DNA from 3 places in the Pseudomonas sp. SH10-3B genome. Region 3 is predicted to be linked to each of the others. Evidence: riboswitches for the same ligand, from Rfam matches in the RefSeq annotation. Region 3 holds a riboswitch; each other region holds the start of a gene.

Region 1 (10,688 bases), on a different contig from region 3:
TGGCGCACGATGGCGTCGTCTTCGCCGGACCACGGGCTCAGCGCTGACAGCCACGGTGTACGGCCCAGCGCGACGGCGTCGAACACGCGGATGGCGTCGTCGGTGTCGGCCTGTTGTTCCACCACCGCCAGCTGTTGTGCGATGGCACGGCGGGACAGGTCGCCCAGGCGTTGCCCGCCCAGGCGCACGTCGCCGCTGGCCGGCGTGCGCAAGCCGGCGAGCAGTTTGAGCAGGGTGGATTTGCCGGAGCCATTCGGCCCGACAATCCCCAGGGTTTCACCCAATTGAACCTCCAGGTGAATATCGCGCAGCAACTCGGCCTCGCGCACCTTGAAGCCCAGCCCGGTGCAACTCAGTACGCTCATCGCGCATTCCTCCGGCCAATCAGGATCAGTGCAAACACCGGCGCGCCCACCAGCGCCGTCACCACGCCGACCGGAATCACCTGGCCCTTGATCAAGGTGCGCGACAACACATCGGCCGCAATCAAAAATAACGCGCCGCCCAGCGCACTGGCCGGCAGCAGGCGCGAATGCCCGGTGCCGAGCAACAGGCGCACCGCGTGGGGGATCACCAGGCCGACAAAACCGATGGAGCCGACAATCGACACCATCACCGCCGTCACCAGCGCCGCGCACCCCACCAGCACAAACTGCACGCGGCGCACCGGGATGCCCAGGGACGCGGCCGAGTCGGTGCCGAAGGTGAACGCATCCAACGCGCGCCGATGCCACAGGCACACCACCAAGCCCGTGACCGCCACCGGCACTGCCAGCCACACCGACGGCCAGCGCACGCCGCTGAGGTTGCCCAGCAGCCAGAACATGATGCCGCGCGCCTGTTCGGAGCTGGCGGACTTGGTGATCAGGAACGCCGTGAGCGCATTGAACAGCTGTGACCCGGCGATGCCTGCGAGGATGATCTGCCCGGTGCCGCTGGACGAACCGCTGGCCCGCGCCAGCAAGATCACCAGGGCGAACGCCGCCATCGCGCCGACAAATGCGCCGGCCGAGAGTGAAATCAGCCCGCCGCCCACGCCCATCAGCGCCACCAACACCGCGCCGGTCGAGGCGCCGGCGCTGATACCCAGCAGGTACGGATCGGCCAGCGGGTTGCGCAGCAATGACTGCAAAATCACCCCGCAGGTGGCCAGCCCTGCACCGCAGGCGGCGGCAACCAGGGCGCGGGTGAGGCGGTAGTTCCACACCACGCCTTCATCGATCGGGTCCAGCACGTAACCGGCTGCCCACAGTTTGTTGGCGAGCACCTGCAGCACCACCAGCGGATCGATGGCGGTTTCACCAATGGCCACGCCGGCGAGGACGGCGATCAGCAATAGCGCCAGGGCGAGTAAGGTCCGGATCATTTCGGCAGGTTGTAGCCGTCGATGGCCGTGGCCAGTTGTTCCAGGCCATCGAACGTGCGGATGCTGGCCTGCAGCGCCAGGGCGTCGAGGATGATGATGCGGTTGTTTTTCACCGCGTCCATGTTGCGCGTGACCGGGTCGCTGCGCAGGAAAGCGAGTTTCTTTTCATGGTCGTCGGCGGGATAGCGGCGGCGGTCCATGCGGGCGATCACCAGGAAGGTCGGGTTGGCCTTGGCGATGGTTTCCCAGCCGACGGCGGGCCATTCTTCATCGGATTGCACCACGTTGTGCAGGCCGAGGGTTTCGAGCATGAACTCCGGAATACCCTTGTGGCCCGCCACGTACGGGTCGCTGGCCATTTCGGAACTGGAGAACCACACCAGCGCGCTGGCCTGCTTGAGGCCTTTGCTCTGCACGGTGGCCACGGATTTGGCCAGGCGCGCCTTGAGCTCGTCGTTCAGGTGTTGGCCGCGATCCTGTACGTCGAAAATCTGCGCCAGCTGGCTGATGCTCTTGTAGATCGTCTCGATACGGAACGGCTCCAGCCGCGTGCCGTCGGCGCCCACCAGGTTGTCCTTGCCTTCGCAGTCGGAGGGCAGCAGGTAGGTGGGGATCTTCAGGTCGTGGAACTGCTCGCGGGTGCCGACCACGCCCTGCGGGCCCACCACCCATTCCAGCTCGGCGGCCACCAGTTGCGGGCGCTTGGCGATTACCGCTTCGAAGCTGGGCTCGTTGTTGGCCAGGCGCTCGATGCCGTCGTTCTGTGCTTCGTACTGTGGCAACACGTTGTTGAACCACAGCGAGGTGCCCACCACACGGTCGCCTACGCCCAGGGCATAGAGCATTTCCGTGGCGGCCTGGCCGATGGTCACGCTGCGCGCGGGGGACTGCTGGAAGGTGAGGGTGCTGCCGCAGTTTTCCAGGGTAAGCGGGTACTGAGTTGGCGCGGCTTGGGCCAGGGCGCAGAAACCCAGGGCACTGATCAGGGCGGTAACGCGTGGCAGCATGAGGCAATCTCCGTGTGAACCGTACGTGGGAACAGGGGAGGTACAGTTCGGAAATACGCCCTCGAACACTGCCGGTCGGGCAGGTAAGGATGTCCTTCCCGGACACCCCGCCGGTTAGTGATTTTGCTGGGCCGGCAGGTCTCCTGACTGATGCGTCGTCGCCACGCTCCGGCCTTCCCGGACGTGGTCCAGTGGCAGTGGGGAGCAGGCTCGGCATCTACAGTTGCGGGGGCAGTTCCGATTGACGCGGCATACCGCGCTTCGGATTCCCTATTAGTCCCGTTTGGGAACCGGCGCGGTATGGTAGTTGATTAGGGCGAGGCGATACAGCCCGAGGGGCGCCCAGTCAGACACGAATATCCTCAGGGCCCTGGATCAGCGCTTCAATTCGCGTCCCGGTGGCGCGCTCCTCGTTGCTGAAACCGTCGTAGTCCGCCAGGTTGGCGAAGCGGATACCGGTCAATTGTTCGATCTGGATCACGCTGCGCTGGTAGGTCCTGACCTGGCCGAACATCAGGTCGAGCTGACCCAGTTCGCGGCTTTGGTCGATCATGTAGGCACTGGCGCAGGGCTTGCCGTCGTCGCTGAGGTAGGCCACCACTTTCCAGAACGCCTTGGGGATTCGGATGCCACGGTAGAGACGGTCGTCGTCGGCGAACACCGGGCCGCTGAACACCGTGGCCCGGGCTTTCCAGCGTTGCGTGTTATCGAGGATGTAGTCTTCCAGTTCCAGCCAGGTCTTCTGGTTGAACCCGCTCATCTGCGGCGAGCAGTTGGTGAAGTGGAAGGTGTCGAGGTTGGCGGTTTTTGCCTCGTCGCCCCAGTTGGGGTCTTGGCGGCGCACCAGGTGCCCACGATCCAGGCCGTTGTTGGTGTAGAGCGCTTCGCCCACCTGCGCGCTGATCGGCAGGCGACCATCGTAGGCCCACGTGTCATTGCTGCGGATAATCTCCACATGCTGCCCGCCGTCGATATTCACGCCGACGTAGAGCGCCAGTCGTCGGGAACGCGACATCGTCACCGAGAAATGCGTGTAGTCCAGGCGCAGGGGTTCTACGTCATCCGCCAACGCCTCGTCTGCCGTGGGCCAGGGCACCACGAAGCTGCTGAGAAAGTCTGCTGCATAGCCGCGCCGGTCCTTTAGATCCTTGGCGGCGGTGACACGGGGCGCCGCCGCCCGGGCCTCCATCAGCGTGGGGGTGGTCGTGATCAACGGGCGCAGATCGGCGAGTCTTGGACGGTGCGCAAGGTCGATTTTGGCTTTACGGGCTGGCATGGGTAAGTCCTCCTTGGATAAACACGACTGCAACATAGGTTGATGACAATTGATGACACGCGTTAACCCTCTGGGGGCTATCCTCAAGCGGTTACCTGGAGCTTCACCACACGCCAAAAATGGAGCCAGCCCATGTGTGATCGCCACTACCGCAATCCGATTTTCTGCCTGATCCCGCCGTACATGCTCGACCAGATCGCGCGTCACGGTGATAAGGCCCAACGCGAAATCGCGCTGCGCACCCGCGCCAAGGACAGCACGTTCCGCTCGCTGCGCATGGTCGCAGTGCCCGCCAAGGGGCCGGCCCACATGGCCCTGGTCATGGGCGCTGGTAAACGGCGCTCGATCTACAGCGCCGAAGGCACCGACAGCCTGCCGGGCAAGCTGATCCGGGGTGAAGGCCAGCCCGCCAGTGGCGACGCCGCCGTGGACGAAGCTTATGACGGCCTGGGTGCCACGTTCGATTTTTTCGAAGAGGTGTTCGACCGCAACTCCATCGACGATGCCGGCATGGCGCTGGACGCCACCGTTCACTTTGGCCAGAACTATAACAATGCGTTCTGGAACTCGACCCAGATGGTGTTTGGTGATGGCGATGAGCAGTTGTTCAACCGCTTCACCGTGGCCCTCGACGTGATTGGCCATGAATTGGCCCACGGCGTCACTGAGGACGAGGCCAAGCTGATGTATTTCAATCAGTCCGGCGCGCTCAACGAGTCGCTCTCAGACGTGTTCGGCTCACTGATCAAGCAGTATGCGTTGAAGCAAACGGCCGAAGACGCCGATTGGTTGATCGGCAAAGGGTTGTTCACCAAAAAGATCAAAGGGTCTGCGCTGCGTTCGATGAAGGCCCCCGGTACCGCGTTTGATGACAAGCTGCTGGGCAAGGACCCTCAGCCGGGGCATATGGATGATTTTGTCCAGACCTACGATGACAATGGCGGGGTGCATATCAATTCCGGGATTCCCAACCATGCGTTCTATCAAGTGGCGACCAGGTTGGGCGGGTTCGCCTGGGAGCGAGCAGGGCGTATCTGGTATGACGCGCTGCGCGATGCACGGTTGCGGCCGAACTCGGGGTTTTTGCGTTTCGCGCGTATAACCTACGATATAGCCGGTCGTCTCTACGGCGCGAATAAGGATGAGCACAAGGCGGTCAAGGAGGGCTGGAAAGCGGTTGGCATTAACGTCTGACGTGAGGAACAGCCATGAAAATATCGATCAAGGAAAACGGCGGACCGGCGTTTTTTCCGGGTTTGGCCACACCTCGTACGGTGGAGTTGAATACGTTGCCCGAGCCGGACCAGCAAGAGTTGCGGCAACTGATCGAGGCTTCAAACTTCTTTCAGTTGCCGCAAAGCACCGCGCCAGAGCCCGGAAAGCCGGGCCAGGTGCATTACACCCTGACCGTGAAAGAAGGCCAGCAGGAACATACGGTGTGCGTGCTCGCGCCGGTGAAGTCGCAGGCGCTGGATGGGCTGGTGCAGTGTGTGCGCCGGCATATCCGCAGTTGAGGTCACGCCAGCAGATCCTTCACCTTGGTAATGATTTTGTCGATGTCGAACGGCTTGTCCAGCACCGCATCGAACAGGTCCGAGCGCTGCATGCCGATATGGGCCTGCGCGCCGCTGATCAGGATAATCGGCAGGTGCTTGACGGCCGGCAGTGCACGCACCGCTTCGGCGAACTCCTCTCCGTCCATCACCGGCATCATGAAATCGGTAATGATCAGCGACGGCCGTTCTCGCTCCAGCACCTCCAGCGCTTTTTTCCCATTGCCAGCTGTGACGACCATGAACCCCTCATCTTCCAGTGCATAGGCAAGGATATCGGCGATCAAGTACTCGTCATCGACGACCAGGATAGTGGCCATGTCAATTCAACCTACCCGAAGACTTAAAGAGCTGAACCAGGCAGCGCTGAATTGGATGCAACTGAGGGGGCATTTGTTGAGACCTTTCTTAAGTCAACGGCTTGGTCACGGATTACCACCTCCAACAATGAGGGGTCATAAAAGCTGTCTCTGACCTTAAGAATGGAAAGCGTCCTTCTAAGTTCAGACTGAATCTCGAAGAAACGCATAAGCATGAGGTTGTCGGCAATGCTCGACAGTTCAGACGCGGGGGAAGTGACCTCCGAGCCGAACAAATCATGCATCTCCCACGTGGCAAAGACCGTGACGCCCCTGGCGCGCAGCTCGTTCATCAGGGCGCTGTAGAAATCGGTGATCCGCGCCGGGTTGTTAGAGACGCGGGTCATGCCGCTCAAGCTGTCGATGAACAGGCGCTTGATGCCCTTTTCCTCGACAAGGCGCAGCAATCGCGCGCCAAGGCCGTCCAGCAGGCCTTCGGTGGTGGGCTGCCAGGCGATGGTCAGTGCGCCGCTGTCTTCCATCTTCTGGATATCGATGCCCAGGGATTGGCCTTTGAGCCGCAGGCGCTGAGGGCTTTCGTAGAAGCCGAAGTGCAGGCCGGGAGCGTCTACCGTCGATTCCGAGAGGAACTTGAGGCCCAGGGTGGTCTTGCCAATGCCCGACGGCCCCATGACCAGGGTCACGCTGGAACTGTGCAGCCCGCCACCGAGGATGCCGTCCAACGAGCCGATACCGCTGGCGATGCGCGTCAGGTCGGCGCTGTCGGGCGCGGACGGACGGCCATAGAGGCTTTCCAGGCGCGGATACACCACCAGGCCGTCGTCGTTGATTTCACACTCGTGCAGGCCGGTGAGCGCGCCGCTGCCGCGGGTCTTGCGCAACTGGATACGGCGCACGGAACGGGTACCGAACAGTTCCTCGCCCATTTCGATCACGCCATCGACCATGGTGTGCTCGGGGCTGCCGTCGTCCAGGCGTGAGCTGGTGAGGAACAACACCGTGCAACCGGCGAAGGCGGCATGCCCTTGCAGTTCGGAAATGAATTTTTTCGTGTCGATCGGCGAGTCGGCCTTGGAACGCGCGTTCAACAAGCCGTCCACCACCATGACAGTGGCCCTCTGCCTGCTGATCTCACGCCTGAGCAGCTTGACCACTTCATCGAGGCCTTCGTTTTCCAGGGTGTCGAAGGCGCTGACAAACTGGATTTCGGCGCCCACACGGGAGGCGTCAAAAAAGCTCAGGGTAGAGAGGAACTGGAAAAGGCGGTCGTGGGATTCCGCCAACAGCGTGGCAACCAGGACTCGGCCGCCATTGCGCGCGTGATTAAACCCCAGCTGGTTGGCAAGGATGGTTTTACCTGAGCCGGGGCGACCCTGAATGATATAGGACGCCCCAGACACCAGCCCTCCCTTGAGCAGAGCGTCCAGCCCTTCGATTCCGCTTTGAAGGCGATTTAGCTTTTCCACAGTGCGATCCTGACCCTAAAAACATGCTGTTAAGCCGAGTGGACAGAATGCTAACGCCATTTGTTCACTGCTGCTACTTGCGATCCAGCCACACGGTCTGTGCATTGCAGAATTCGCGTACGCCAAAATGCGACAACTCGCGCCCAAACCCGCTCTTCTTCACGCCGCCAAACGCCACCCGAGGGTCGGACACGCTGAAGGCATTGACGAAGATCCCGCCGGTTTCCAGCTGGTTGGCGATGTCGCGGGCCTTGGCCGGGTCGGTGGTGAAGATGCTGGCGGTGAGGCCGAACTCGCTGTCATTGGCCAGGGCCACGGCGTGGTCGGCATCGCGGGCGGTGATGATCGAGGCCACGGGGCCAAACAGTTCCTGTTTGAACGAGGTCATCTGGTCGGTGACGTCGGCCAGTACGGTCGGCGCATAGTAGTTGGCGGCACCGGCGACTTTGTGGCCGCCCAGCAACAGGGTGGCGCCTTCTTCGAGGGTGGCCTGGACCTGGCCGTGCAGCTCGTCGCGCAGGTCGAAGCGCGCCATCGGGCCGACGTAGGTGCTGGCCGATGTCGGGTCGCCCATCACCAGCGCGCGGCTGGCTGCGACGAACTTGGCGGTGAAGGCGTCCACCACGCCCGCTTCGATGATCAGGCGCTTGGCGGCGGCGCAAACTTGGCCGCTGTTCTGGAAGCGGCCGATCACGGCGGCCTGCACGGCGGCGTCGAGGTCGGCGTCGTTGAGCACGATGAAAGGGTCGGAGCCGCCCAGTTCCAGCACGCATTTCTTCAACGCGGCGCCGGCCTGGGAGCCAATGGCCATGCCGGCGCGCACGCTGCCGGTGAGGGTCACGGCGGCAATGCGCGGGTCAGCGATGGCCTGGGACACGCCGTCCTGAGTGACGTTGATCACTTCGAACAGGCCTTCAGCAAAACCGGCTTTCTGCAACGCCGCTTTCATCAGGTAGGCGCTGCCCATCACGTTCGGGGCGTGTTTGAGCACGTAGGTATTGCCGGCGAGCAGGGTCGGCACGGCGCCGCGCAGCACTTGCCACACCGGGAAGTTCCACGGCATCACGGCGAGGATCGGGCCCAGCGGGCGGTATTCGATCTGGGCGCTGCCGTTGTCCACCAGGGTAGGCTCCGGGGCCAGCATGGCCGGGCCGTGGGTGGCGTACCACTCGCTGAGCTGGGCGCATTTTTCGATTTCGGCACGCGCCTGGGTGATGGGCTTGCCCATTTCCAGGGTGATCATCTGCGCCATGGCTTCGGCTTGCTCGCGCAGGGCGCCGGCCAGGGCCAGCAGCAATTCGGCACGCTGGCTGACCGGCTGGCGGCGCCAGGTGCGGAAGGCTGCGGTGGCACGGTCGAGGGCGGCGTCCAGTTGCGAGGCGGTTTCGTAGGGGTAGCTGCCGACTGTTTCGCCGGTGGCGGGGTTGATCGACAGGGCGTGGGTCTGGTGAGAAATAGCGTTCATGGCACCGTCCGGCTGAATGTGTGGAATAGGGTCAGCCTACGGGGATGTATGTTTTCTGGAAACTGAATAATATTAAGCAATACGTTCACGATTGGAGAATGAATTGGATCTGGTGCAGCTGGAAATCTTCAAGGCCGTTGCCGAGCAGGGCAGCATCAGCGCCGCCGCGCAGTTGATTCATCGGGTGCCGTCGAACCTGACCACGCGCATCAAGCAACTGGAGCAGGATTTGGGCGTGGAATTGTTTATCCGCGAAAAGAGCCGCCTGCGCCTGTCGCCCGCCGGATGGAATTTCCTCGGCTATGCGCGGCGCATTCTCGACCTGGTGCAGGAAGCCCGCGCGACGGTGGCGGGGGAGGAGCCCCAAGGCGCGTTTGCCCTCGGCTCCCTGGAAAGCACGGCGGCGGTGCGGATCCCGGCGCTGCTCGCGGCTTACAACCAGAAGCACACCAAGGTCGAGTTGGACCTGAGTACCGGGCCTTCAGGCACGATGATCGAGGGTGTGTTGTCGGGACGCTTAGCGGCGGCGTTTGTCGATGGGCCGGTATTGCATGCCACCCTGGAAGGCGTGGCGGTGTTCGAGGAGGAGATGGTGGTGATTGCGCCGCTGCATCACGGGCCGATCACGCGGGGGCAGGATGTGAATGGGGAGAGCATTTATACGTTCCGTTCCAACTGTTCCTACCGGCACCATTTCGAGCGCTGGTTTTCACAGGACGGCGCGGTGCCGGGGAGGATCTTCGAGATGGAGTCTTACCACGGCATGCTCGCCTGCGTCAGCGCCGGGGCGGGCCTGGCGCTGATGCCGCGCAGCATGCTGGAAAGCATGCCGGGGTTTACCACGGTGAGCGTGTGGCCACTGGCGGACGGTTTTCGCACACTGCATACCTGGCTGATCTGGCGCCGGGGCACCGTGTCGCAGAGTTTGAACAGTTTTGTGAAGTTGCTGGAGGAACGCGCTCTTCAAAACACCGCCCCTCCCACATTTTGATCTGTATCAGCCGCCGAATTGCAGGGTGCCCATGGCCAGTTTCGCCATGAGTGCCGTGGCGCCCAACTGCACCAGCCACAACGCCAGACCGCCCAGGAATACCCCCAGCGCCACTTGCAGTACCAGGCTTTTCTGACGCTTGGTTTGGGGCGCGCGCGGGGTGTAGTCGTGCAGTTCGTCGCGGTCGGCGCGCAAGTCCAGGTCGTCGTTTCTCATAAGGCTCTCACAGCAAGGGGGCAGTCGGGATTCAGTCTAGTGTGTTCGCCAGCAAAAAGGGGGAAGCCATTGGCTTCCCCCTTGGTAGAACGCTGGCAGGCTTATAGAACCTGAACAATCGCCTTTGTTACCGCAGCAATGTTCGATTGGTTCAACGCCGCCACACAGATACGCCCGGTATCGAGGGCGTAGATGCCAAACTCGCTGCGCAGGCGGGTGACTTGCTCAACGGTCAGGCCGGAGTAGGAGAACATCCCACGCTGGCGACCGACGAAGCTGAAGTCGTGGCCCGGCGCAGCCTTGGCCAGCTCGGCAACCATCTGCTCACGCATGCCACGGATGCGCAGGCGCATCTCGGCCAGTTCGGCTTCCCACTGCGCGCGCAGCTCAGGGCTGTTCAACACCGCGGCAACAATCGCGGCGCCGTGGGTTGGCGGGTTGGAGTAGTTGGTGCGGATCACACGCTTGACCTGGGACAGGATGCGCGCGCTTTCTTCCTTGGAGTCGCCGACGATGGACAGCGCGCCCACACGCTCGCCGTATAGGGAGAACGACTTGGAGAACGAGCTGGAGACAAAGAAGGTCAGGCCCGATTCGGCGAACAGGCGCACGGCAGCGGCGTCTTCGTGGATACCGTCGCCGAAGCCTTGGTAGGCCATGTCGAGGAACGGCACCAGGTTCTTGGCCTTGACCACGTCCAGCACGTGTTGCCAGTCGGCCGGGCTCAGGTCGACGCCGGTCGGGTTATGGCAGCAGGCGTGCAGCACCACGATGGACTGGGGCGGCAGGGCGTTGAGGTCTTCGAGCAGGCCGGCGCGGTTCACGTCGTGGGTGGCGGCGTCGTAGTAGCGGTAGTTCTGCACCGGGAAGCCGGCGGTTTCGAACAGGGCGCGGTGGTTTTCCCAGCTCGGGTCGCTGATGGCGACGACGGCGTCGGGCAGCAGCTGCTTGAGGAAGTCAGCACCGATCTTCAGCGCGCCGGTGCCGCCAACGGCTTGCACGGTCACTACGCGGCCCGCTTCGAGCAG
Region 2 (10,688 bases), on a different contig from region 3:
AGCCGTTCAGTCAGCATGAAACCGATTCAGCTGCCCTTAGGTGTGCGTCTGCGTGATGACGCCACCTTTATCAATTACTACCCAGGCGCCAATGCCGCTGCACTCGGCTATGTCGAGCGGCTCTGCGAAGCCGACGCCGGGTGGACCGAAAGCCTGATCTATCTGTGGGGCAAACACGGCGTGGGGCGTACCCACCTGTTGCAGGCCGCTTGCCTGCGTTTCGAGCAGATGGGCGAGCCGGCCGTTTACCTGCCGCTGGCGGAGTTGATGGATCGAGGCATCGGCATCTTCGACAACCTTGAGCAATATGAACTGGTATGCCTGGACGATCTGCAGGCAGTGGCCGGCAAGGCCGATTGGGAAGAGGCGCTGTTTCACTTGTTCAACCGCTTGCGTGACAGTGGTCGGCGCCTGTTGATCGCTGCATCTACCTCGCCACGGGAGTTGCCGGTCAAGCTGGCCGACCTCAAGTCGCGCCTCACCCTGGCGCTGATCTTTCAGATGCGCCCACTCTCCGACGAAGACAAATTGCGTGCCCTGCAATTGCGCGCCTCCCGTCGCGGCCTGCACCTCACCGACGAGGTGGGGCACTTTATCCTCACCCGTGGGACCCGCAGCATGAGCGCGTTGTTCGATTTGCTCGAACAGCTCGACCAAGCCTCTTTGCAGGCCCAGCGCAAGCTGACTATTCCCTTCCTTAAGGAAACCCTCGGCTGGTAGCCAGCCCTTTGTTTTCGGGGCTTTTGGCGAATTTCAGGCGCCAGAAAACCCGCGTTTGGGCCGGTTTGGCCACGCAAATGGGTTGCATGGGGTGTTAAGGGCTTAGATGTCATAGTCCAAACAAGAAGTCACATATATCACGATTGAATTTGCAAATGGATGTGATAGAGGGCATAGTCTCGGCTTCTTTACACATCTAGTCACGGTCGTGCCCATGCTAAATCGCTTCGCACCCCTCGTGCCCCTCGCACTCGTTACCCTGTTGTTTGGTTGCGCCTCCCATCCTCAACAGGTGGTTGAACAGCAAAAAACTCAACAACAGTCCCAGGCAAAATTCGTTGCTGCGCAGTCTGCTTCTGTTTATGAAGAGACGCTTTATAAAGAAGAGCAAGCAACCGAAAAGGAACTGGCCGATTTCTCCGGCAACAAGCCTTACCAGCTTCCAGTTCTGGCCGACAGCATCCTTGAACGCGGCATGTCCCTGATCGGTACCCGTTACCGTTTCGGCGGTACCTCTGAAGCCGGTTTCGACTGCAGCGGCTTCATCGGCTACCTGTTTCGTGAAGAAGCTGGCATGAACCTGCCACGCTCCACTCGCGAAATGATCAACGTGAAAGCACCGTTGGTCGCACGCAACAACCTCAAGCCTGGCGATCTGCTTTTCTTCAGTACTGCAGGCCGTGGTCGTGTGAGTCACGCCGGTATCTATCTGGGCGATAACCAGTTTATCCACTCCAGCAGCCGTCGCAGTGGCGGTGTTCGAGTCGACAGCCTGGGCGACAGCTACTGGAGCAAAACCTTCATCGAAGCCAAGCGCGCACTCGCCATGGCCCCGACTACGGTTACCGCCAGTAAGTAAACTTAAAGTGATACTTGAAGTTTGACGTGTAAGCGCTAGAATCCCTGGACATTGTTGTAATCCGTTCGCGCGAGCTTTGCTTGCGCGTTCTGGTTTTCAGCGTTCGGCAGCGAAAGCCGCATCCAGACCCGGATTGTTCTGCACATGTCGACCTCAGCCCGCCTGCTCCTTATCCTCTGCGCCGCGCTTATCAGCGCCTGCGCCAGTCGGCCGCCGCCCGCTCCCGTTGCGGTCAAGCCCAAGCCGGTGTTCACCTATTCCAGCCAAAGTTTCTCGCCTGCTGCCGAAGACGTGCTCTTTCGTGCATTGGGTCTGGTCGGCACGCCTTATCGCTGGGGCGGCAACACGCCGGACTCGGGGTTTGATTGCAGCGGCCTGATCGGCTTCGTGTTCCGTGACGCCGCCGGCATCTCCCTGCCGCGCACTACCCGCGAGCTGATCGTGATGCGCGCCCAGGATGTCAGCGAACAGAACCTGCAGACCGGCGATCTGCTGTTCTTTGCCACCGGTGGCGGTTCCCAGGTCAGCCACGCCGGCATCTATGTGGGCGAAGGCCGCTTTGTCCATGCGCCGCAAACCGGCGGTACGGTGAAGCTGGATACCTTGTCCAAGGCGTATTGGCAGAATGCCTATCTGAGTGCCAAGCGTGTGTTGCCAGCAAACCTGGCACGTAATCCCTGAACCAAACACCGAACTAAATGTGGGAGAGGGCTTGCCCCTTTCCACACTGGTTTTATGTTGCTTCTGGAGGCGTTTATTGAGCCGCCGACACCCGCCAGACCTTATTCCCCACATCATCCGCTACCAGCAAATCCCCCTGCTGATCAATCACCACACCCACCGGCCGACCCATGGCTTTCTCATCTTTGTCGAGGAACCCGGTCAGCACATCCACCGGCTGGCCTTTAGGCTGGCCGCCCTCGAATGGCACGAAGATCACCTTGTAGCCACTGTGCGGCTTGCGGTTCCACGAGCCATGCTGGCCGATGAACGCGCCATTGCTGAACGGCGCCGGGAGTTTGCTGCCCTCGGCGAACGTCAGGCCTAAAGATGCGGTGTGTGGCCCCACCGCGTAGTCCGGCGCGATGGCCTTGGCGACCAGGTCCAGATTCTGCGGCGTGACGCGCACATCCACATGCTGGCCGTAGTAGCTGAAAGGCCAGCCATAGAAACCGCCGTCCTTGACCGAGGTGATGTAGTCCGGCACCAGATCGCTGCCGATCTCATCGCGCTCGTTCACTGCGGTCCACAGCTTGCCGCTCTGGGGTTCCCAGGCCATGCCGTTAGGGTTGCGCAGGCCGGAAGCGAAAATGCGGTGCTCGCCGCTGGCGCGATCCACCTCCCAGATCGCCGCCCGGCCCTGTTCCGCCTCCAGACCGTTTTCGCCGACATTACTGTTGGAACCGACGCTTACGTACAGCTTGCTGCCGTCCTTGCTGGCGATCACGTTCTTGGTCCAATGGTGGTTCAAGGGGCCGCCCGGCAGGTCGACCACCTTGGTGCCCGCGCCCTTGATCGCGGTTTCGCCCGCTTGATAGGGGAAGCGCAGCAGCTTGTCCGAATCGGCCACGTACAGGTCATTGCCGACCAGTGTCATGCCGAACGGTGAATTGAGGTTCTCCAGAAACACCGTGCGGGTCTCGGCGACGCCATCGTGATCGGCATCGCGCAGCAGGGTGATGCGGTTCGGGCTTGGCACCCCGGCACCGGCACGGCCCATGACTTTTTCCATGACCCAGCCGCGAATGCCCTTGGAATCATCCGGTTTGGGCGGCGCATTGGTTTCTGCCACCAGCACATCGCCGTTGGGCAGTACATATAGCCAGCGCGGGTGGTCCAGGCCTTCGGCGAACGCCGCCACTTGGGTGCCGGCCGCTGCTGTCGGCTTCGCGCCCTGCGGCCAACCGATAGCCGGGGCGATGTTCACGGTGGGAATCAGGGTTTTGTTCGGCTCCGGCAGTTGGGGCGACGGCCCGGTGCCATCGGACACCTGCAGGGTGGAGCTTTCACCGCAGGCGGCGAGGGTGCCGGCGAGCATGATCAGTAGGGCGAGTCTGGTTTTATGCATGGTGTTCTCCTGGATACCTGTAAGGGTAGAGGAGAGCGGCGAGGCGATGGTTCAAGTGCAACGCCAGCTTTAATTGACGCTCCACCCCCAACCCACTAACCTTCGCGGCTTGTTTCAGGTGCTCTGTGACCCGTGGGTCGACAGAGTGAAACAGGGAAGCCGGTGAGTGAGCGCACTTGTACACAGTGCTGCCGCGATTCCGGCGCTGCCCCCGCAACGGTAAATGAGTCAAGACGCTGCCATTGGCCACTGTATCGCCTGACGATATGGGAAGGCGCATCGTCGGCCTGCTTTCTACATAGGGAGCGCCACTCATGAGCCCGGAGACCGGCCTGGATCATCCAACAGCATCACGGTGGGCGATGCTTGGCTGTCTGTTTTTTCCTGCCTGCCGTTTTTGTCCAGCCCCAACGGAGAGCTGCCATGACCGATACCCCCGACCGCGACGAACGCCACCTGGCGCGCATGCTGCGCAAAAAAGCCGTGATCGACGAGCGCATCGCCAATTCCCCCAATGAGTGCGGCTTGCTGCTGGTGCTGACCGGCAACGGCAAAGGCAAGAGCAGCTCGGCATTCGGCATGCTCGCGCGCGCCATGGGCCACGGCATGCAGTGCGGTGTGGTGCAGTTCATCAAAGGGCGCAACAGCACCGGTGAGGAGTTGTTCTTCCGTCGCTTCCCCGAACAAGTGCGTTTCCATGTGATGGGCGAAGGCTTCACCTGGGAAACCCAGGACCGCCAGCGCGATATCGCCGCCGCCGAAGCCGCCTGGGCCGTCTCCCGTGAACTGCTGCAAGACCCCACCATCGGCCTGGTGGTGCTGGATGAGCTGAACATCGCCCTCAAGCATGGCTACCTCGACCTCGATCAGGTACTCAGCGACCTGCAAGCCCGTCCGCCGATGCAGCACGTGGTGGTCACCGGCCGTGGCGCCAAGCCTGAATTGATCGAAATGGGCGACACCGTCACCGAAATGGGCATGCTCAAGCACGCATTCCAGGCCGGTATCAAGGCACAGAAGGGCGTCGAACTTTGAATCAGCCCCGCCATTGCCCAGCCGTCCTGATCGCCGCACCGGCGTCCGGCCAGGGCAAAACCACCGTCACCGCCGCGCTGGCCCGTTTGCACCGCAACCTGGGGCGCAAGGTGCGCGTGTTCAAATGCGGCCCGGACTTCTTGGACCCGATGATCCACGAACGCGCCAGCGGTGCGCCGGTGTATCAATTGGACATGTGGATGGTGGGCGAGCAGGAAAGTCGCCGCCTGCTGTGGGAAGCGGCGGGGGAGGCCGACCTGATCCTGATCGAAGGCGTGATGGGCCTGTTCGATGGCACACCGTCCAGCGCCGACCTGGCGCGGCATTTCGGCGTTCCGGTGCTCGGCGTGATCGATGGCACCGCCATGGCCCAGACCTTTGGCGCCCTGGCCCTGGGCCTGGCGCGCTATCAGCCGGACTTGCCGTTTGCCGGCGTGCTGGCCAACCGCGTCGGTACCCTGCGCCATGCGCAACTGCTGGAAGGCAGCCTCACCGAAGGCTTGCGTTGGTATGGCGCACTGTCCCGCGAAACCGGGATTGAACTGCCCAGCCGCCATTTGGGCCTGGTGCAAGCCAGCGAATTGAACGATCTCGACGTGCGCCTGGACGCCGCCGCCCAGGCACTGGGCAGCAGCTGTGAAGTCGCGTTGCCGCCACCGGTAACCTTCGCCGCACCGCAAGTGATCGCCGCCGAGCCATTGCTGGCCGGTGTACGCATTGCCGTGGCCCGTGACGAAGCCTTCGCCTTCACCTATGGCGCCAGCCTCGACCTGCTGCGGGCGATGGGCGCCGAACTGACGTTTTTCTCGCCGATCCATGATCGCCAGCTGCCCGAGGCTGACAGCCTCTATTTGCCCGGTGGTTACCCGGAATTGCACCACCAGGCGCTGTCCGACAATACTCCGATGCTCACCGCCATTCGTGCGCACCACGCCGCCGGCAAGCCGTTGCTCGCCGAGTGCGGCGGCATGCTCTACCTGCTGGACTCGCTCACCGACGTGGACGGCAAACGTGCTGAACTGCTTGGCCTGCTCCAGGGCGATGCGGTGATGCAAAAGAAACTCGCGGCCCTGGCCCTGCAAAGCGTCGAATTGCCCGAAGGCGTGCTGCGCGGGCACACGTACCACCATTCCCTGACCAGCACCGAGTGCCAGCCGATTGCCCGTGGCCTGAGCCCCAATGGTGGGCGCGGTGCCGAAGCGGTTTACCGGCAGGGGCGAATGACGGCCTCTTACGTGCACTTCTATTTCCCGTCGAATCCGACTGCGGTGGCCGCCTTGTTTGCGCCGGACCGAGCTCAAACCCTATCCACTGTGGGAGGGGGCTTGCCCCCGGTAGGGCCATGACCGACAACGCTTTCCCCCAGGCCGACCGCGACGCCGTCTACCGCGCCATCGCCGAACGCCGCGACATGCGCCATTTCAGCGGTGGCGTGGTCGCCCCCGAATTGCTGCATCGCCTGCTCCAGGCCGCGCACCAGGCCCCCAGCGTTGGCCTGATGCAGCCCTGGCGGTTTATCCGCATCAGCGACCGCGCGTTGCGAAGCCAGATTCAACAGCTGGTGGAAGAAGAGCGCGTGCGCACCGCCGAGGCGTTGGGCGAGCGCTCCGACGCGTTCATGAAGCTCAAGGTCGAAGGCATCCACGACTGCGCCGAAGTGCTGGTGGCAGCGTTGATGGATGACCGTGAGCGCCACATCTTCGGGCGGCGCACCCTGCCGGAGATGGACCTGGCGTCGCTGTCCTGCGCGATCCAGAACCTGTGGCTGGCAGCGCGGGTCGAGGGGCTGGGCATGGGCTGGGTCTCGTTGTTCGAGCCCCAGGCCCTGGCCGACCTGCTGGGCCTGCCGCCCGGCGCGAAACCCCTGGCGGTCTTGTGCCTGGGGCCGGTGACGGAATTTTACCCGGCACCGATGTTGCAGCTCGAAGGCTGGACCGAACCTCGGCCGTTGAGTGAGATGTTGTATGAGAATGTGTGGGGAGTGAGTCAATGAGTGTGGCCTTGCTGTGTGTGGCTGCGGTGGCGCTGGATGCGCTGCTGGGCGAGCCCAGGCGCTGGCATCCGCTGGTGGCGTTCGGCAATTTTGCCGGGCGTGTCGAACAACGTTTCAACAGCGGTGGCCGTGGCTGGCGCAGCCATGGCGTGACCGCGTGGTTTATCGCCGTGGTGCCGTTGACCCTGCTGGCCACCGCGTTGTCGTGGGCGCCGTATATCGGCTGGATACTGGAAATCCTCGCGCTGTACTGCGCCCTCGGCATGCGCAGCCTCGGCGAACATGTAATCCCGGTGGCCCAGGCCCTGCGCAGCGACGACCTGGACGCGGCCCGCACGCGCGTGAGTTACCTGGTCAGCCGCCAGACCAGCGAACTGGACCGCACCGAAGTCGCCCGCGCCGCCACCGAGTCGGTGCTGGAAAACGGCAGCGATGCGGTGTTTGCCGCGCTGTTCTGGTTTGTCGTCGCCGGCGTGCCGGGCGTGGTGCTCTACCGTCTGAGCAACACCCTTGACGCCATGTGGGGCTATCGCAACGAACGCTTCGAACGCTTCGGTTGGGCTGCCGCCAAGATCGACGATGTACTCAACTATATTCCTGCACGTCTGGTGGCTTTAACCTACGCCGTGCTCGGCAAAACCCGCCTGTCCCTCAAATGCTGGCGCACTCAGGGACCGACCTGGGACAGCCCGAATGCCGGGCCGGTGATGGCATCCGGCGCCGGTGCGTTGGGCGTTGAGCTGGGTGGCGCCGCGATTTACCACGGCGAGGTGCATCATCGTCCGCAGTTGGGCGAAGGCCCGGCGGCGGATGCCGATTCCATCGACCGCGGCTGGCAGCTGGTGCAGCGCGGCGTATGGTTGTGGTTGCTGATTCTATGCGTGGGGGCGCAATTTTATGCTTGAACACGGTGGCCGGCTGCGCAAGGCGGCGATTCAGTACGGGATCGCCGAGGCCGATTGGCTGGACCTTTCCAGCGGCCTCGCGCCCTGGCCCTGGCCGATCCCGGAGATTCCGCTGCGGGCCTGGGCGCGCTTGCCGGAATCTGACGACGGCCTGGAACAAGCGGCCAGCGAGTATTACGGCGCTGCCCATCTCCTGCCAGTGGCCGGCTCCCAGGCGGCGATCCAGTTGCTGCCGCGCCTGCGCCGTGCCGGCAAGGTCGGCGTGCTGTCGCCGTGCTATGCCGAGCACGCCGAAGCCTGGCGCCGCGCCGGTTACGTGGTGCGCGAAGTGCAGGAGCAGGAAGTCGATTTTTTCCTCGATGGCCTCGACGTGCTGGTGGTGGTCAACCCCAATAACCCCACCGGACTCAGCCTGCCCCCGCAACGCCTGCTGGACTGGCACACAAGGCTGGCCCAGCGCGGCGGCTGGCTGGTGGTGGACGAAGCGTTTATGGATATCACCCCGCAGTTGAGCCTGGCGAGTCAGGCCCATCGGGTCGGCTTGATTGTGCTGCGCTCGTTTGGCAAGTTTTTCGGCCTGGCCGGTGTGCGCCTGGGCTTTGTGCTGGCCGAACGCAGGTTGCTTAAGTTGCTGGCCGAACAGGTCGGGCCGTGGGCCGTCAGCGGGCCGACGCGGGTGCTGGGTCAAGTGTGCCTGCGCGATACCGCTGGCCATGCGCGGCAGCGAGCGCGTTGCATCGAGGCCGGCCAGCGCCTGTTTGAAATACTTGAGCGCCATGGCTTTCAACCCCAGGGCGGCTGCGCGTTGTTCCAATGGTTGATCACCCCACACGCTGAGCGCATGCACGAATTCATGGCCCAGCGCGGCATCCTGCTGCGCCTGTTTGTGCACGACAGCAGTGTGCGTTTTGGCCTGCCCGGCACCGAGGCCGACTGGTTGCGTCTCGACGAAGCGCTGGCGGCCTACAGGGACGCGTCATGAGTACGCTGATGGTGCAAGGCACCACCTCCGATGCCGGCAAAAGTACCCTGGTGACCGCCTTATGCCGTTGGCTGGTGCGCCAGGGCATCGCCGTGGCGCCGTTCAAACCGCAGAACATGGCGCTCAACAGCGCCGTGACGGCCGAAGGCGGCGAGATTGGCCGCGCCCAGGCCGTGCAGGCCCAAGCGGCCAACCTGGCGCCCCACACCGATATGAACCCGGTGCTGCTCAAGCCCAACAGCGACACGGGCTCCCAGGTGATCATCCATGGCCGCGCCGTGACCAGCATGAACGCGGTGGCCTATCACGACTACAAAGCCATCGCGATGCAGGCGGTGCTGGCCTCCCACGCGCGCTTGAGCGAAAGCTACCGGGTGGTGATGGTGGAAGGCGCAGGCTCTCCGGCCGAGATCAACCTGCGCGCCAATGACATCGCCAACATGGGCTTCGCCGAGGCCGTCGACTGCCCGGTGCTGCTGATTGCCGATATCAATCGTGGCGGCGTATTTGCCCACCTGGTCGGCACCCTGGAACTGCTCTCGCCCAGCGAACAGGCGCGGGTCAAGGGCTTCATCATCAACCGCTTTCGCGGCGACATCGCACTGCTGCAACCCGGCCTGGATTGGTTGCAGGCACGCACCGGCAAACCGGTGGTGGGCGTATTGCCCTACGTGATGGACCTGCACCTGGAAGCCGAGGACGGCATCGACCAACGCCAGATCGACAAGGCGGCGCAGGTGCTCAAAGTAGTGGTGCCGGTGTTGCCGCGCATCAGCAACCATACGGATTTCGATCCGCTGCGCCTGCATCCCCAGGTGGATTTGCAGTTTATCCGGCCGGGCCAGCCGATTCCGGCCGCCGACCTGATCATCCTGCCCGGCTCGAAAAGCGTGCGCAGCGACCTCGCGTACCTGCGCGCCAATGGCTGGGACACCGCCGTGGCGCGGCACTTGCGCTACGGCGGCAAGGTGCTTGGGATTTGCGGCGGCTTGCAGATGCTTGGTGAACAGGTGCACGACCCGTTGGGCCTGGAAGGGCTTGCCGGTTCCAGCGACGGCCTGGGTCTGCTGGCATTCAGCACCACCCTGGAAGCAGAGAAACAGCTGCGCAATGTGCGTGGGCGTTTGTTGCTGGAGGACGCCGAGGTCAGCGGGTATGAGATCCATGCGGGCGTGACGTGCGGCGCTGCCCTGTCGAACGCCGCCGTGCTGCTGGATGACGGTCGCAGTGACGGCGCGCAAAGTGCTGATGGGCAGATTCTCGGCACGTATCTGCATGGCTTGTTCGAGACCCCGGCGGCCTGCAGTGCGTTGCTGCGCTGGGCCGGGTTGCAGGATGTGCAGGCGGTGGACTACCACGCCCTGCGCGAACGTGATATCGAGCGCCTGGCGGATCTGGTGGAGAACCATTTGGACACCGATTTGTTGCGCAAACTGTGTGGGGTTTAAGGGTGTACACACGGTTCAAATGTGGGAGAGGGCTTTCGGTGTACATATCCATTCCTGCGGTAACGGCCACTTATGGTTCCGCTCTTACAGCGGCTCACTTTTGGAAAGGCCCAAAAGTAAGCAAAAGGCCTTCGCCCCACCACTCGGCACCTCGCTTGGGCTCGGTGTGCCCTCACTCCGGCTTGAATCCGTGGGCCGCCGCAATGGGCCATCCCTGGCCCGGTGCGGCTAACCCGGCGTCCTGCCGGGTTACCCACGGATTCAAGCCTGCGTTCGGCCAGCGTGGTTTACGGGGCGACTTCAGATCAAAAGCAGGATCAAAAGCCAGATCAAAAACGACTCGCTTCGCATCGTGGAGTGGTGGGTGGGTAGGGGGTGTCTCATGCTTCAACTGATTTTAGGCGGCGCTCGTTCCGGTAAAAGCCGCCTGGCCGAAAAGCTTGCCAGCGACAGCGCTTTGCCCGTCATCTATATCGCCACCAGCCAACCGCTTGACGGCGAGATGAATGCCCGCGTTGCCTTGCATCGCGAGCGCCGCCCGGATCACTGGGGTTTGATCGAGGAACCTGTCGAGCTGGCGCGTGTGCTACGCGAAAACGCTGCGCCCGGTCGTTGCCTGTTGGTGGATTGCCTGACCCTGTGGCTGACCAATCTGCTGATGCTCGAAGAGGCGGAGCG
Region 3 (10,688 bases):
AATCGAGCATGCCCTCGTCCATGTTGATGTCGATCACCTGGGCGCCGGCTTCCACCTGTTGCAGGGCGACTTCCAGGGCTTCGGTGTAGTTGTCTTCACGGATCAGGCGGGCGAAACGCGCGGAACCGGTGATGTTGGTGCGCTCGCCGACGTTGACGAACAACGAGCTGCGATCAATCGTGAACGGCTCCAGACCCGACAGGCGGCAAGCCTTGGGGATGTCCGGGATCGGGCGCGGCGCGTAGCCGGCCACGGCCTTGGCGATGGCTTCGATATGGCCCGGCGTGGTACCGCAGCAACCGCCGACGATGTTCAGAAAGCCGCTCTGGGCGAACTCTTCGATGACCTTGGCGGTTTCCGACGGCAGCTCGTCGTACTCGCCGAATTCGTTGGGCAGGCCGGCGTTGGGGTGCGCGGACACGTGGGTGTTGGCTTTGTTGGACAACTCTTCCAGGTACGGGCGCAGCTCGCTGGCGCCGAGGGCGCAGTTCAGGCCCACGGAAATCGGCTTGGCGTGGGCCACCGAGTTCCAGAACGCTTCGGTGGTCTGGCCCGACAAGGTACGGCCGGAGGCGTCGGTGATGGTGCCGGAGATCATGATCGGCAATTCGATACCGAGCGCTTCGAAGACGCCCTGCACGGCGAAGATCGCGGCCTTGGCGTTGAGGGTGTCGAAGATGGTCTCGATCAGGATCAGGTCGGCACCGCCCTCGATCAGGCCCTGGGTGGCCTCGGTGTAGTTCTCCACCAGTTCATCGAAGGTAACGTTGCGGTAGCCGGGGTTGTTCACATCGGGCGACAGCGAGCAGGTGCGGCTGGTCGGGCCGAGGACGCCGGCAACGAAACGCGGCTTGGCCGGGTTCTCGGCGGTCTTGGCATCGGCGATCTTGCGCGCCAGGCGTGCGCCTTCGACGTTCAATTCATAGGCCAGCTCTTCCATGCCGTAGTCGGCCATGGAGATACGGGTGGCGTTGAAGGTGTTGGTTTCGAGGATGTCGGCACCGGCATCCAGGTAGGCCTTCTCGATCCCGCCGATCACGTCCGGGCGGGTGAGCACCAGCAGGTCGTTATTGCCCTTGACGTCGCTCGGCCAGTCGGCGAAGCGTTTGCCGCGGTAGTCATGTTCTTCCAGTTTATAGCTCTGGATCATCGTGCCCATGCCGCCGTCGAGGATCAGGATGCGTTCCTTGAGGGCGTGGTGAAGGGCTTGCAGACGAGCGCTACGATCGGACATGGGACTACTCTGGTCAGGCATTACGGAGGGCGTGGATCATAGCAAACCTGTGCGGATTTGCGGCATGCCCGGGATTTGCATGAATATCGCTCATGTTGGTAGGGGGTATGGCCCGGTAGAATCACCGCCACTTTTAATCGCACGCATTGAATCGGGACCGGATACATGTCACTTCGTCTTATCGTCAGCGCCGTCCTGGCATTGATAGCCAGTACCGCTCTGGCGGAAGGTCCCGCTTCGGCGATCTCTTATACCCGCGACATCCAACCAATCTTCACCGAGAAATGCGTGGCCTGCCATGCCTGCTACGATTCTGCCTGCCAGCTCAACCTGGGCAGTGCCGAGGGCGCGGCGCGGGGCGCCAGCAAGATGCGGGTGTACGACGGCGAGCGCAGCCAGGCCACGCCCACCACCCGTTTGTTCTATGACGCCTTCGGCCAGCAGGCCTGGCAGCAGAAGGGCTTCTATTCAGTACTCGACGCCCAGGGCAGCCAGGCCGCGTTGATGGCGCGCATGCTGGAACTGGGGCATAGCGCAGCGCTCAAGCCCAATGCCAAGTTGCCCGAAGAGATCGTATTGGGCCTGAATCGCGAAAACATGTGCGCCACGCCCGGTGAATTCAATGCCTATGCCGGCGCCCATCCCAAGGAAGGCATGCCCCTGGCGGTCACCGGCCTGACCGACCAGCAATACCAGACCTTGCAACGCTGGCTGGCGTCCGGCGCACCGATCGATGCGCAGGGCTTGGCGCCGAGCGCCAGGGAAGCCCTGCAGGTGCAGCAATGGGAAAACCTGTTCAACCAGCCCGGCGCCCGGGAGAGCCTGGTCGCGCGCTGGTTGTTCGAGCATCTGTTCCTGGCCCACATCTATTTCGAGGGCGGCGAGCCGGGGCATTTCTTCCAGTGGGTGCGTTCGCGCACGCCGAGCGGCCAGCCGATCGACCTGATTGCTACGCGCCGACCCAACGATGATCCAGGCACCCGCGTGTACTACCGTTTGTGGCCGGTGCAGGGCGTGATCGTGCATAAAACCCACATCACTTACCCGTTCAGTGCCGAGAAAATGGCACGTATAAAAGCGTTGTTCTACGCCGGAAACTGGCAGGTCAACGCCTTGCCGGGCTACGGGCCGGGCCGTCGAGCCAACCCATTTGAAACGTTCGAGGCGATCCCGGCCAAGGCGCGTTACCAGTTCATGCTCGATAACGCCGAATACTTCGTACGCACCTTTATTCGCGGGCCGGTGTGCCGTGGGCAGATCGCCACGGACGTGATCCGCGATAATTTCTGGACTCTGTTCCAGGACCCGGACCATGACCTGTACATCACCGATGCGCGTTATCGCGGCCAGGCCACGCCGTTGCTGGCGATGCCGGGGCAGAACGACGACGTGGGCAGCGTGCTGAGCCTGTGGCTGGCCTATCGTGACAAGCGCAATGAATACGAGGCGCTGCGCCGTGACAGCTACGCCGACCTGCCGCCACCGAGTTGGTCGAGCGTGTGGGCGGGCAACGACAATGCTTTGCTGAGCATCTTCCGCCACTTCGACAGCGCTTCGGTCAACAAAGGCCTGATCGGTGAGGTGCCGCAGACGATGTGGCTGTTCGATTACCCGCTGCTGGAGCGCACCTATTATCAGTTGGCGGTCAACTTCGACGTGTTCGGCAACGTGTCGCACCAGGCCCAGACCCGCCTGTACTTCGACCTGATCCGTAACGGCGCCGAGCAGAATTTTCTGCGCCTGATGCCGGCCAACAGCCGCGACGACTTTATGGATGACTGGTACCAGAACAGCGGCAAGCTCAAGCTGTGGCTGGACTATGAGGCCATTGATGACGACAAGCCGACGGGCCTGCATCTGGATAAAAAAGACCCGAAGCGTGACTTCGCCAATCAGTTGCTCATTCGCTACGGCGACCTGAACGTCAGCCCGGACCCGATCAACCGTTGCGCCGGGGCGTACTGCTCCCGTGATGGCGTCGACTCGGAGTTGCAGGGCGCGGAGCAGGCGCTCAGTCGCCTGACCTCACGCCCGGCGGCGGGGCTCAAGGTGATCGACCAGTTGCCCGAAGCCACGATGCTGCGCGTCGAAACCGCCAGCGGCCAGCGTGTGGTCTACAGCATGCTGCGCAACCGCGCCCACAGTAACGTGGCGTTTCTGTTAGGCGAGGCCTATCGCTATCAGCCGGGCCTGGACACGCTGACCATCTACCCAGGCGTGCTCAGCAGCTACCCGAACTTCATGTTCAATATTCCGGCGCGGGAAGTCCCCGAGTTTGTCGCCGAAATGGAGCGGGCCAAGGACGCCAACCGCTTTGAGAAAATCGTCGATCGCTGGGGCGTGCGCCGCAGCCACCCGTTGTTCTGGCAGTATTTCCACGATTTGTCCGTGTACATCCGCGAGACCACACCCGTGGAAGAAGGGGTGCTGGATATGAACCGCTATGAAAACCTCTGACGGGAGCGAGAGTCTTTTCCGACAAAATTACTCGGACTTTGTACCTGCGTAATATTTTGGCGTAAACTGCCGGCAAGCCTGTGAGGAGTTTCCATGACTGCCATAACCATTACCGACGCCGCCCACGATTACCTGGCTGACCTGCTGTCCAAGCAGAACACCCCGGGTATCGGCATCCGCGTCTTTATCACCCAGCCTGGCACCCAGTACGCCGAGACGTGCATTGCCTACTGCAAGCCAGGTGAAGAGAAACCTGAAGACACCGCCCTGGGGCTGAAAAGCTTCACCGCGTATATCGACAACTTCAGCGAAGCCTTCCTGGACGATGCCGTGGTTGACTACGCCACCGACCGTATGGGTGGCCAATTGACCATCAAGGCGCCTAACGCCAAGGTGCCGAACGTCAACGCTGACAGCCCGGTCAACGAGCGCATCAACTACTACCTGCAAACCGAGATCAACCCGGGCCTGGCCAGCCACGGCGGTCAGGTCAGCTTGATCGACGTAGTGGAAGACGGGATCGCCGTATTGAAATTCGGCGGCGGCTGCCAGGGCTGCGGCCAGGCGGACGTGACCTTGCGTGAAGGCATCGAACGGACCCTGCTGGAGCGTATTCCGGAGCTCAAGGGCGTCCGTGACGTGACGGACCACACGCAGAAAGAAAACGCCTACTACTGAGTAAGGCGTTCACTGCGAACAAAAAGACGGCGCCCGTGAGCGCCGTTTTTTATTATTAAAATTCAAGCGGTTATGCGATCTATCTGACAAGGAGGATTAAGTGTGGGAGGGGGCTTGCTCCCGATAGCGGTGCCTCAGTCGTCCCATGAGGAAGCTGAAACACCGCCATCGGGAGCAAGCCCCCTCCCACATTTTTTTGCATTTATTCAGTTAAATCAGCGTGTTGCTGATGATGTGTGAATTAAAAAATCAATTTCGAATGTTGACTGTATCTCCCTGACAAGGAAGGTCAAATGTGGGAGGGGGCTTGCCCCCGATATCGGTGCCTCAGTCGACTCATGAGCAGGCTGACACACCGTCATCGGGGGCAAGCCCCCTCCCACGTTTTTTATTGTATTTATTCATTTGAATCAATGCGTTATAGGTTGTTCGTGAAGTAAATAATCAAGGTCGATAAAGGTGCGCATGCCCGGCCCGATACAGCGACGACTCACTGAAACTATCACTCGCCAGTACCCGACCTACCACAATCAGCGCCGTGCGCCGAAAGCCCTTGGCGGCGACTTTGTCGGCAATATCGCTGAGCGTGCCGACCGCCCAATCCTGATCCGGCCATGTCGCCCGGTGCACCACGGCAATCGGACAGTCCGCGCCATAGTGCGGCAGCAGTTCGGCGACGATCTTTTCCAGATGATTGACCCCCAGGTGAATCGCCATGGTCGTGCCATGCCGGGCCAGGCTGTGGAAGTCTTCCCCGGCGGGCATGCTGGTTTTATCGGCGTAGCGGGTCAGGATCACGCTTTGGGCGATGTCCGGCAGGGTCAGTTCGGTCTCCAGCAAGGCTGCGCAGGCGGCCACCGCCGTGACGCCGGGAATGATCTGAAAGGGGATGCCCAACTCACGCAAATAACGGATCTGCTCGCCAATCGCGCCATACAGGCTCGGATCGCCGGAGTGCACCCGTGCCACGTCTTGGCCATTATCGTGGGCGGTCTTGATCAGTTCGATAATCTGTTCCAAGTGCAGTTCAGCGCTGTTGACCACTTGTTTCGCCTGATGACCTTCCAGCACCGCCGCCGGCACCAGCGAGCCGGCATAGATGATCACCGGGCAACTGCGGATCAGGCGTTGGCCTTTGACGGTGATCAATTCCGGATCGCCGGGGCCGGCGCCGATGAAGTAGACGGTCATGGAGAATTCCTGTGCAAAAGCGGGCGAGCATGAAGATTGCTCATGATCGGGAAGGGCGATTATCGGGATTTTAGCCGGCGCAGGCCAATGCAAAGGTGGCCTGGGCGGTTTTCTGGCGGGTGATCAACAAGCGGGCAGGGCCGCCGCAGAGCTGTTCGGCCAGGGCCAGGGCGGCACTTTCGGCGACGCCGTAACAGCCGGTATGGGCAAACGCGACCGCCGATTTGTGGCTCAGCCGGTCTTCGTAAACGGCCAGTTGCCCGGCACTGAAGCACTGCAAGGGCAGGTCGAGCAGTCGGGCCAGGGCGAGTAACCCTGGCTCGTTCTGTTTACGGTCGATGCTGGCCAGTGCGGTGACACGCTGGCGCTCGACCCCGCCCTCGGCCAGGGCGCTGTCGAACAGGTCCAGCAGGGTGTCTACATCACAACCCCGCTGGCAACCCAGGCCGACCACCAGGGTCATGCCGAGTATTGATCGTCGCGGTTGCGGCGGAACAGCCAGGCGCTGATCAGGCCCAAGGCCAGCCAGAACGCCACGTTGGTCAACTGCGAAGCGATCTTGAACTGTGCTTCGAGGGCTTCCGGAGCCAGCATCGAATGGGTTTCCGGCTGCGGCGCGCCGATCACATGTGGCACCACGAGGATCGCCGCGCCCAGGACTTTCAGCAGCCAGTTGCGACCAAACACGATCAGGGCAATACCCACAGCCGTCGAGGCAGCGGTGCCGATCCACCAGATTTGCCGTTGCGCCAGGTCAGCGGCGGCAGTGCCCGGTAGCTCCGGTGGCAGGCCCAGGGTGGGCGCCAGCACAAAGGTCGCGTAACCGGCCAGGCCCCACAGCAAGCCTTGGGCCGTGCGGGTCGGTGCGCGCAGGGTGTAGAGGCCGGCCAGCATCAGGGCGAAGCCGACGGCCACCACCAGGTTGCCGCCGGTGGTCGACAGCACGCGCTGCCAGCCGTCTTCCGGCTCCCAGGCTTCGGCGTCGTGGGAGTGTGCAGCGGCGCCAGCGGCGTGCTCGTGCACGACTTCGGTCGCGGCCGGGGCTTTTTCAAAGGTTTCCGCCTGCAGAATCAGCGGAGCGACCCAGAAGCTTTGCAGCAGGGTCAGCAGCAGGGCGGCCAGCAAGCCGGTGAACCCTGCGGTTTGTGCAATACGCTTGATCATGTCGGCAGGCCTCAGTGGCACGGGAACGCGGCGCTGTGGCGGGTATCGTGGGCAGCGTTGTGCACCGCCTCGATGTGCGAGAAACCGGCGAAATACACCAGGCACGCGCCGAGGATCGACGCACCGATGGCGGCGGTCAGGCGTTGGCTGAGGGTGGCGGAGCTGCTGGCGGTGTGCGAGGTGCTGCTGATGATCGACATGGCGCGTCCCTTTCAGGTGTCAGGGTGAAACGAGCGCATGCAAACCCCGCGAGCCAGGCACGCAGGGTTTTAACAGCGCCCGCCCACCGCGGGTTTGTTATTGGATGTTATTCGGGCCGGTCTCCGGGCTTGCGAGGGACACTGGGTCTAGAAAGCGTCGCCTTCCCATGCCGTACAGGCACAGTGGATCTGACGCTTCACTCGCTTACCGTTGCGGGGGCAGCACCGGACTCGTCATAAGGCTATGACTCACCGGTTTCCCGTTTCACCCTGTGAAGGGCACCCGAAACAAGATGTGTAGGAGAGCATGGGCCGGGGACGGTAGTCAAATGCGGCGAGCCCCTGTAGCCTTGCACCTTCGAGGTTCTTCGGCCCACGCCGAAGCTAAGAAGGGAACGCGGTTCAAGCCGCGGCTGCCCCCGCAACTGTGAAGGGTTTATCTGACTGCCACGCCACTGCCATTACGGCGGGAAGGCGCAGCCAGCGCCGGTCGCAAGACCCGCAAGCCCCAAGCCAGGAGACCTGCCTCGTAACCGATTTTCCAATTCAACCGGGCGGGGTGATCCGGTGACGAAATCTGCTGCTGCGCGCTGCCGCAGGGCCTATCGTCCCGTATGCCCGCCCCAAAGGGCATCCGATGAAAACACTGGCCAAACTTCCCGTCACCATCGTTACCGGCTTCCTCGGCTCGGGTAAAACCACCTTGCTGCGCCATATGCTCGACAACGCCCAGGGCCGTCGTATTGCGGTGATCGTCAACGAATTCGGCGAGCTGGGCATCGACGGTGAGATCCTCAAGCAGTGCTCCATCGGCTGCACCGAAGAAGAGGCCAACGGCCGCGTGTACGAGCTGGCCAACGGCTGCCTGTGCTGCACGGTGCAGGAAGAGTTCTTCCCGGTGATGCGCGAACTGGTCGCCCGTCGTGGCGACCTCGACCATATCCTCATCGAAACCTCGGGCCTGGCCCTGCCAAAACCCTTGGTACAGGCCTTCCAGTGGCCGGAAATCCGCAGCGCCTGCACGGTTGATGCGGTTATCACCGTGGTCGACAGCCCGGCCGTGGCCGCCGGCACGTTCGCCGCGTTCCCGGATCAGGTCGATGCCCAACGCAAACTCGACCCGAACCTGGACCACGAATCGCCGCTGCACGAGCTGTTTGCCGACCAACTGGCCAGCGCCGACCTGGTAATCCTCAACAAATCCGACCTGATCAGCGCCGAAGAACTGGCCCGTGTACGCCTGGAAGTCGCCGAAGAACTGCCGCCAGCGGTGAAGATCATCGAAGCCAGCAGCGGTCGCCTGCCGTTGGACGTATTGATCGGCCTGGGCGCGGGTTCCGAAGAACATATCGATGCTCGCCATAGCCACCACGATCATCATCACGAAGGTGAGGACGATCATGATCACGATGCCTTCGATTCCATCTCCATCGACCTGCCGCAAGCCGACGAAGCACTGCTGCTCGACGCCCTGAACCAGTTGGTGGTTCAGCACGGCATCCTGCGCGTCAAAGGCTTCGCCGCCATCCCGAACAAACCGATGCGCCTGCTGATCCAGGGCGTGGGCACGCGTTTCGATAAGCACTTCGACCGCGCCTGGGGCGCTGATGAACCGCGCGTCACGCGCCTGGTGCTGATCGGCCAGGAGCTGGACGCGGCGGGCCTCGAAGCGCAACTGCGCGCTGCCCTCAGCGTTTAACCCATGCACCTGCTCAGGACTCAGCCCGGTGGTTTCGTCGCGGACGACAATATTGCCGACCTTGGCCAAACCCCCGCTGAACTGGTGATCCTGTGCAGCGGCGATTCCAGCCTGGCGCTGCTGGCCGAAGCCGCCCAGCAGCTGCCCGAGGATTACCCCAGCCTGCGCCTGGCCAACCCGATGCAGGTGCAGAACCATGCGTCGGTCGACCTGTATGTGGATGAAGTGCTGCGCCACGCCAAGGTCATCCTGATTTCGCTGCACGGCGGCATCGGTTATTGGCGCTATGGCATCGAGCGTCTGGTGGAGCTGGCCGAGCGCGGCGTTACGCTGATCCTAGTGCCGGGGGATGATCGCCCGGACCCGGAACTCAGCGGCCTGAGCACGGTGAATGCCGAACAGCGCGACCGCCTGTGGCACTTCCTGCGCCAGGGCGGTCTCGCTAACGCGCTGGATTTTTTCCGCTGCCTGGCCAGCGGCTACTTGGACCGCGATTACCCGTGGGCGGAGCCGCAGACCTTGCCGCGCACCGCGATCTATCACCCGCACAAAGCCAACCCTCGCCTCAATGACTGGCAGACCGATTGGCACGCGGATTGGCCCGTGGCAGCGGTGCTGTTCTACCGCTCGCACTTGCAGGCGGCCAATACCGGTTTTATCGATGTGTTCTGCCAACGCTTGCAGGCGGCGGGCCTTAACCCGTTGCCGATGGCGGTGGCCAGTTTGAAAGAACCCGGCTGCCTGACGGTGGTCGAGGACCTGCTGGATGAGGTCGGCGCGGCGGTGATCCTGAACACCACCGGTTTTGCCCAATCCAGCCCCGAAGCCCCGCATCTGCGCCCGTTTCGCCGCAATATCCCGGTGATCCAGGCGATCTGTGCCCAGGATAACCAGCCGGGCTGGCAGGCCAGCGAGCAAGGCCTTGGCCCGCGCGACCTAGCGATGCACATTGCCTTGCCCGAGTTGGACGGGCGGATTATCAGCCGGCCGATCAGCTTCAAGGATATGGCCTGGCGCAGCGAGCGCAGCCAGTCGGACGTGGTGTGCTACCGCGCAGCGCCCGAACGCATGGATTTCGTCGCTGAACTGGCGCGCCGTTGGGTCGAGCTGGCACGGGTGCCGAATGCGGATAAACGCATCGCCCTGATCCTCGCCAACTACCCGACCCGCGACGGCCGCATCGGCAATGGCGTGGGCCTGGACACCCCGGCTGCCACGCTGAATATCCTGCGCGCCCTGCAGGCCGAAGGTTATCCGGTGCCGGATCAACTGCCCGAGAGCGGCACTGCGCTGATCCATGATCTGCTCGGCGGTGTCACCAACGATCTCGACAGCCTCGACCTGCGCCCCTGCCATCAAAGCCTGGGCCTGGATGACTACGAGGCGATGTTTCAGCGCCTGCCTGAGTCCAATCGCCAGGCGGTGCTGGAGCGTTGGGGCACGCCGCAAAACGATCCGATGTTCCGCGACGGCCGCCTGATGATCGCCGGCCTGCGCCTGGGTCTGACCTTCGTCGGTATCCAGCCGGCCCGGGGTTACCAGGTGGATGCCAGCGCGGTGTATCACGACCCGGACCTGGTGCCGCCCCATGGCTACCTGGCGTTCTACTTCTGGTTACGCCACACCTACGGCGCCCATGGCGTGATCCATGTGGGCAAGCACGGCAACCTGGAATGGCTGCCGGGCAAGGGCGTGGGGCTCTCGGAAAACTGCTGGCCGGATGCGCTGCTGGGGCCGCTGCCGAACATCTACCCGTTTATCGTCAACGACCCGGGCGAGGGCGCGCAGGCCAAGCGGCGCACCCAGGCGGTGATCATCGACCACCTGATGCCGCCGCTGACCCGCGCCGAAACCTACGGGCCGCTGCGCGACCTTGAGCTGTTGGCAGACGAATACTACGAAGCCCAACTGCTCGATCCACGCCGGGCCCGCGAGCTGCAAAAAGACATCCTCAAACTGGTGCGCGAAACCCGCATCGACCAGGAGCTTGAACTGGATGGCGACGCCGATGCGGCGATCTGGCTGCCGCGCCTGGACACCTACCTGTGTGACTTGAAGGAATCGC

The links. Region 3 has a riboswitch for cobalamin ahead of J1G35_RS22430 (CbtB-domain containing protein). Riboswitches for the same ligand answer to the same signal wherever they lie in the genome.
Positions count from the first base shown of each region.
Region 1: another riboswitch for cobalamin. It lies ahead of J1G35_RS26325 (ABC transporter substrate-binding protein); the one in region 3 lies ahead of J1G35_RS22430 (CbtB-domain containing protein).
Region 2: another riboswitch for cobalamin. It lies ahead of cobO (cob(I)yrinic acid a,c-diamide adenosyltransferase); the one in region 3 lies ahead of J1G35_RS22430 (CbtB-domain containing protein).

Region 1 is NZ_JAFLXD010000050.1:30,366-41,053, forward strand. It holds gene J1G35_RS26315 (ABC transporter ATP-binding protein) at 1-365, opposite strand, end outside; gene J1G35_RS26320 (iron ABC transporter permease) at 362-1,366, opposite strand; gene J1G35_RS26325 (ABC transporter substrate-binding protein) at 1,363-2,373, opposite strand; cobalamin riboswitch at 2,489-2,683, opposite strand; gene J1G35_RS26330 (DNA/RNA non-specific endonuclease) at 2,720-3,649, opposite strand; gene J1G35_RS26335 (M4 family metallopeptidase) at 3,782-4,843, shown strand; gene J1G35_RS26340 (protealysin inhibitor emfourin) at 4,858-5,163, shown strand; gene J1G35_RS26345 (response regulator) at 5,166-5,522, opposite strand; gene J1G35_RS26350 (ATPase domain-containing protein) at 5,546-6,988, opposite strand; gene J1G35_RS26355 (aldehyde dehydrogenase family protein) at 7,062-8,453, opposite strand; gene J1G35_RS26360 (LysR family transcriptional regulator) at 8,557-9,444, shown strand; gene J1G35_RS26365 (hypothetical protein) at 9,451-9,660, opposite strand; gene J1G35_RS26370 (amino acid aminotransferase) at 9,762-10,688, opposite strand, start outside.
Region 2 is NZ_JAFLXD010000016.1:74,547-85,234, reverse strand. It holds gene hda (DnaA regulatory inactivator Hda) at 16-720, shown strand; gene J1G35_RS14575 (NlpC/P60 family protein) at 935-1,579, shown strand; gene J1G35_RS14570 (C40 family peptidase) at 1,724-2,260, shown strand; gene J1G35_RS14565 (sorbosone dehydrogenase family protein) at 2,334-3,647, opposite strand; cobalamin riboswitch at 3,747-3,998, shown strand; gene cobO (cob(I)yrinic acid a,c-diamide adenosyltransferase) at 4,071-4,682, shown strand; gene J1G35_RS14555 (cobyrinate a,c-diamide synthase) at 4,679-6,028, shown strand; gene bluB (5,6-dimethylbenzimidazole synthase) at 6,025-6,675, shown strand; gene cbiB (adenosylcobinamide-phosphate synthase CbiB) at 6,672-7,580, shown strand; gene cobD (threonine-phosphate decarboxylase CobD) at 7,573-8,562, shown strand; gene J1G35_RS14535 (cobyric acid synthase) at 8,559-10,010, shown strand; gene cobU (bifunctional adenosylcobinamide kinase/adenosylcobinamide-phosphate guanylyltransferase) at 10,393-10,688, shown strand, end outside.
Region 3 is NZ_JAFLXD010000035.1:3,636-14,323, reverse strand. It holds gene metH (methionine synthase) at 1-1,234, opposite strand, end outside; gene J1G35_RS22455 (fatty acid cis/trans isomerase) at 1,400-3,691, shown strand; gene nfuA (Fe-S biogenesis protein NfuA) at 3,785-4,369, shown strand; gene cobM (precorrin-4 C(11)-methyltransferase) at 4,814-5,560, opposite strand; gene J1G35_RS22440 (cobalamin biosynthesis protein) at 5,631-6,023, opposite strand; gene J1G35_RS22435 (CbtA family protein) at 6,020-6,724, opposite strand; gene J1G35_RS22430 (CbtB-domain containing protein) at 6,736-6,924, opposite strand; cobalamin riboswitch at 7,021-7,226, opposite strand; cobalamin riboswitch at 7,269-7,469, shown strand; gene cobW (cobalamin biosynthesis protein CobW) at 7,562-8,623, shown strand; gene cobN (cobaltochelatase subunit CobN) at 8,627-10,688, shown strand, end outside.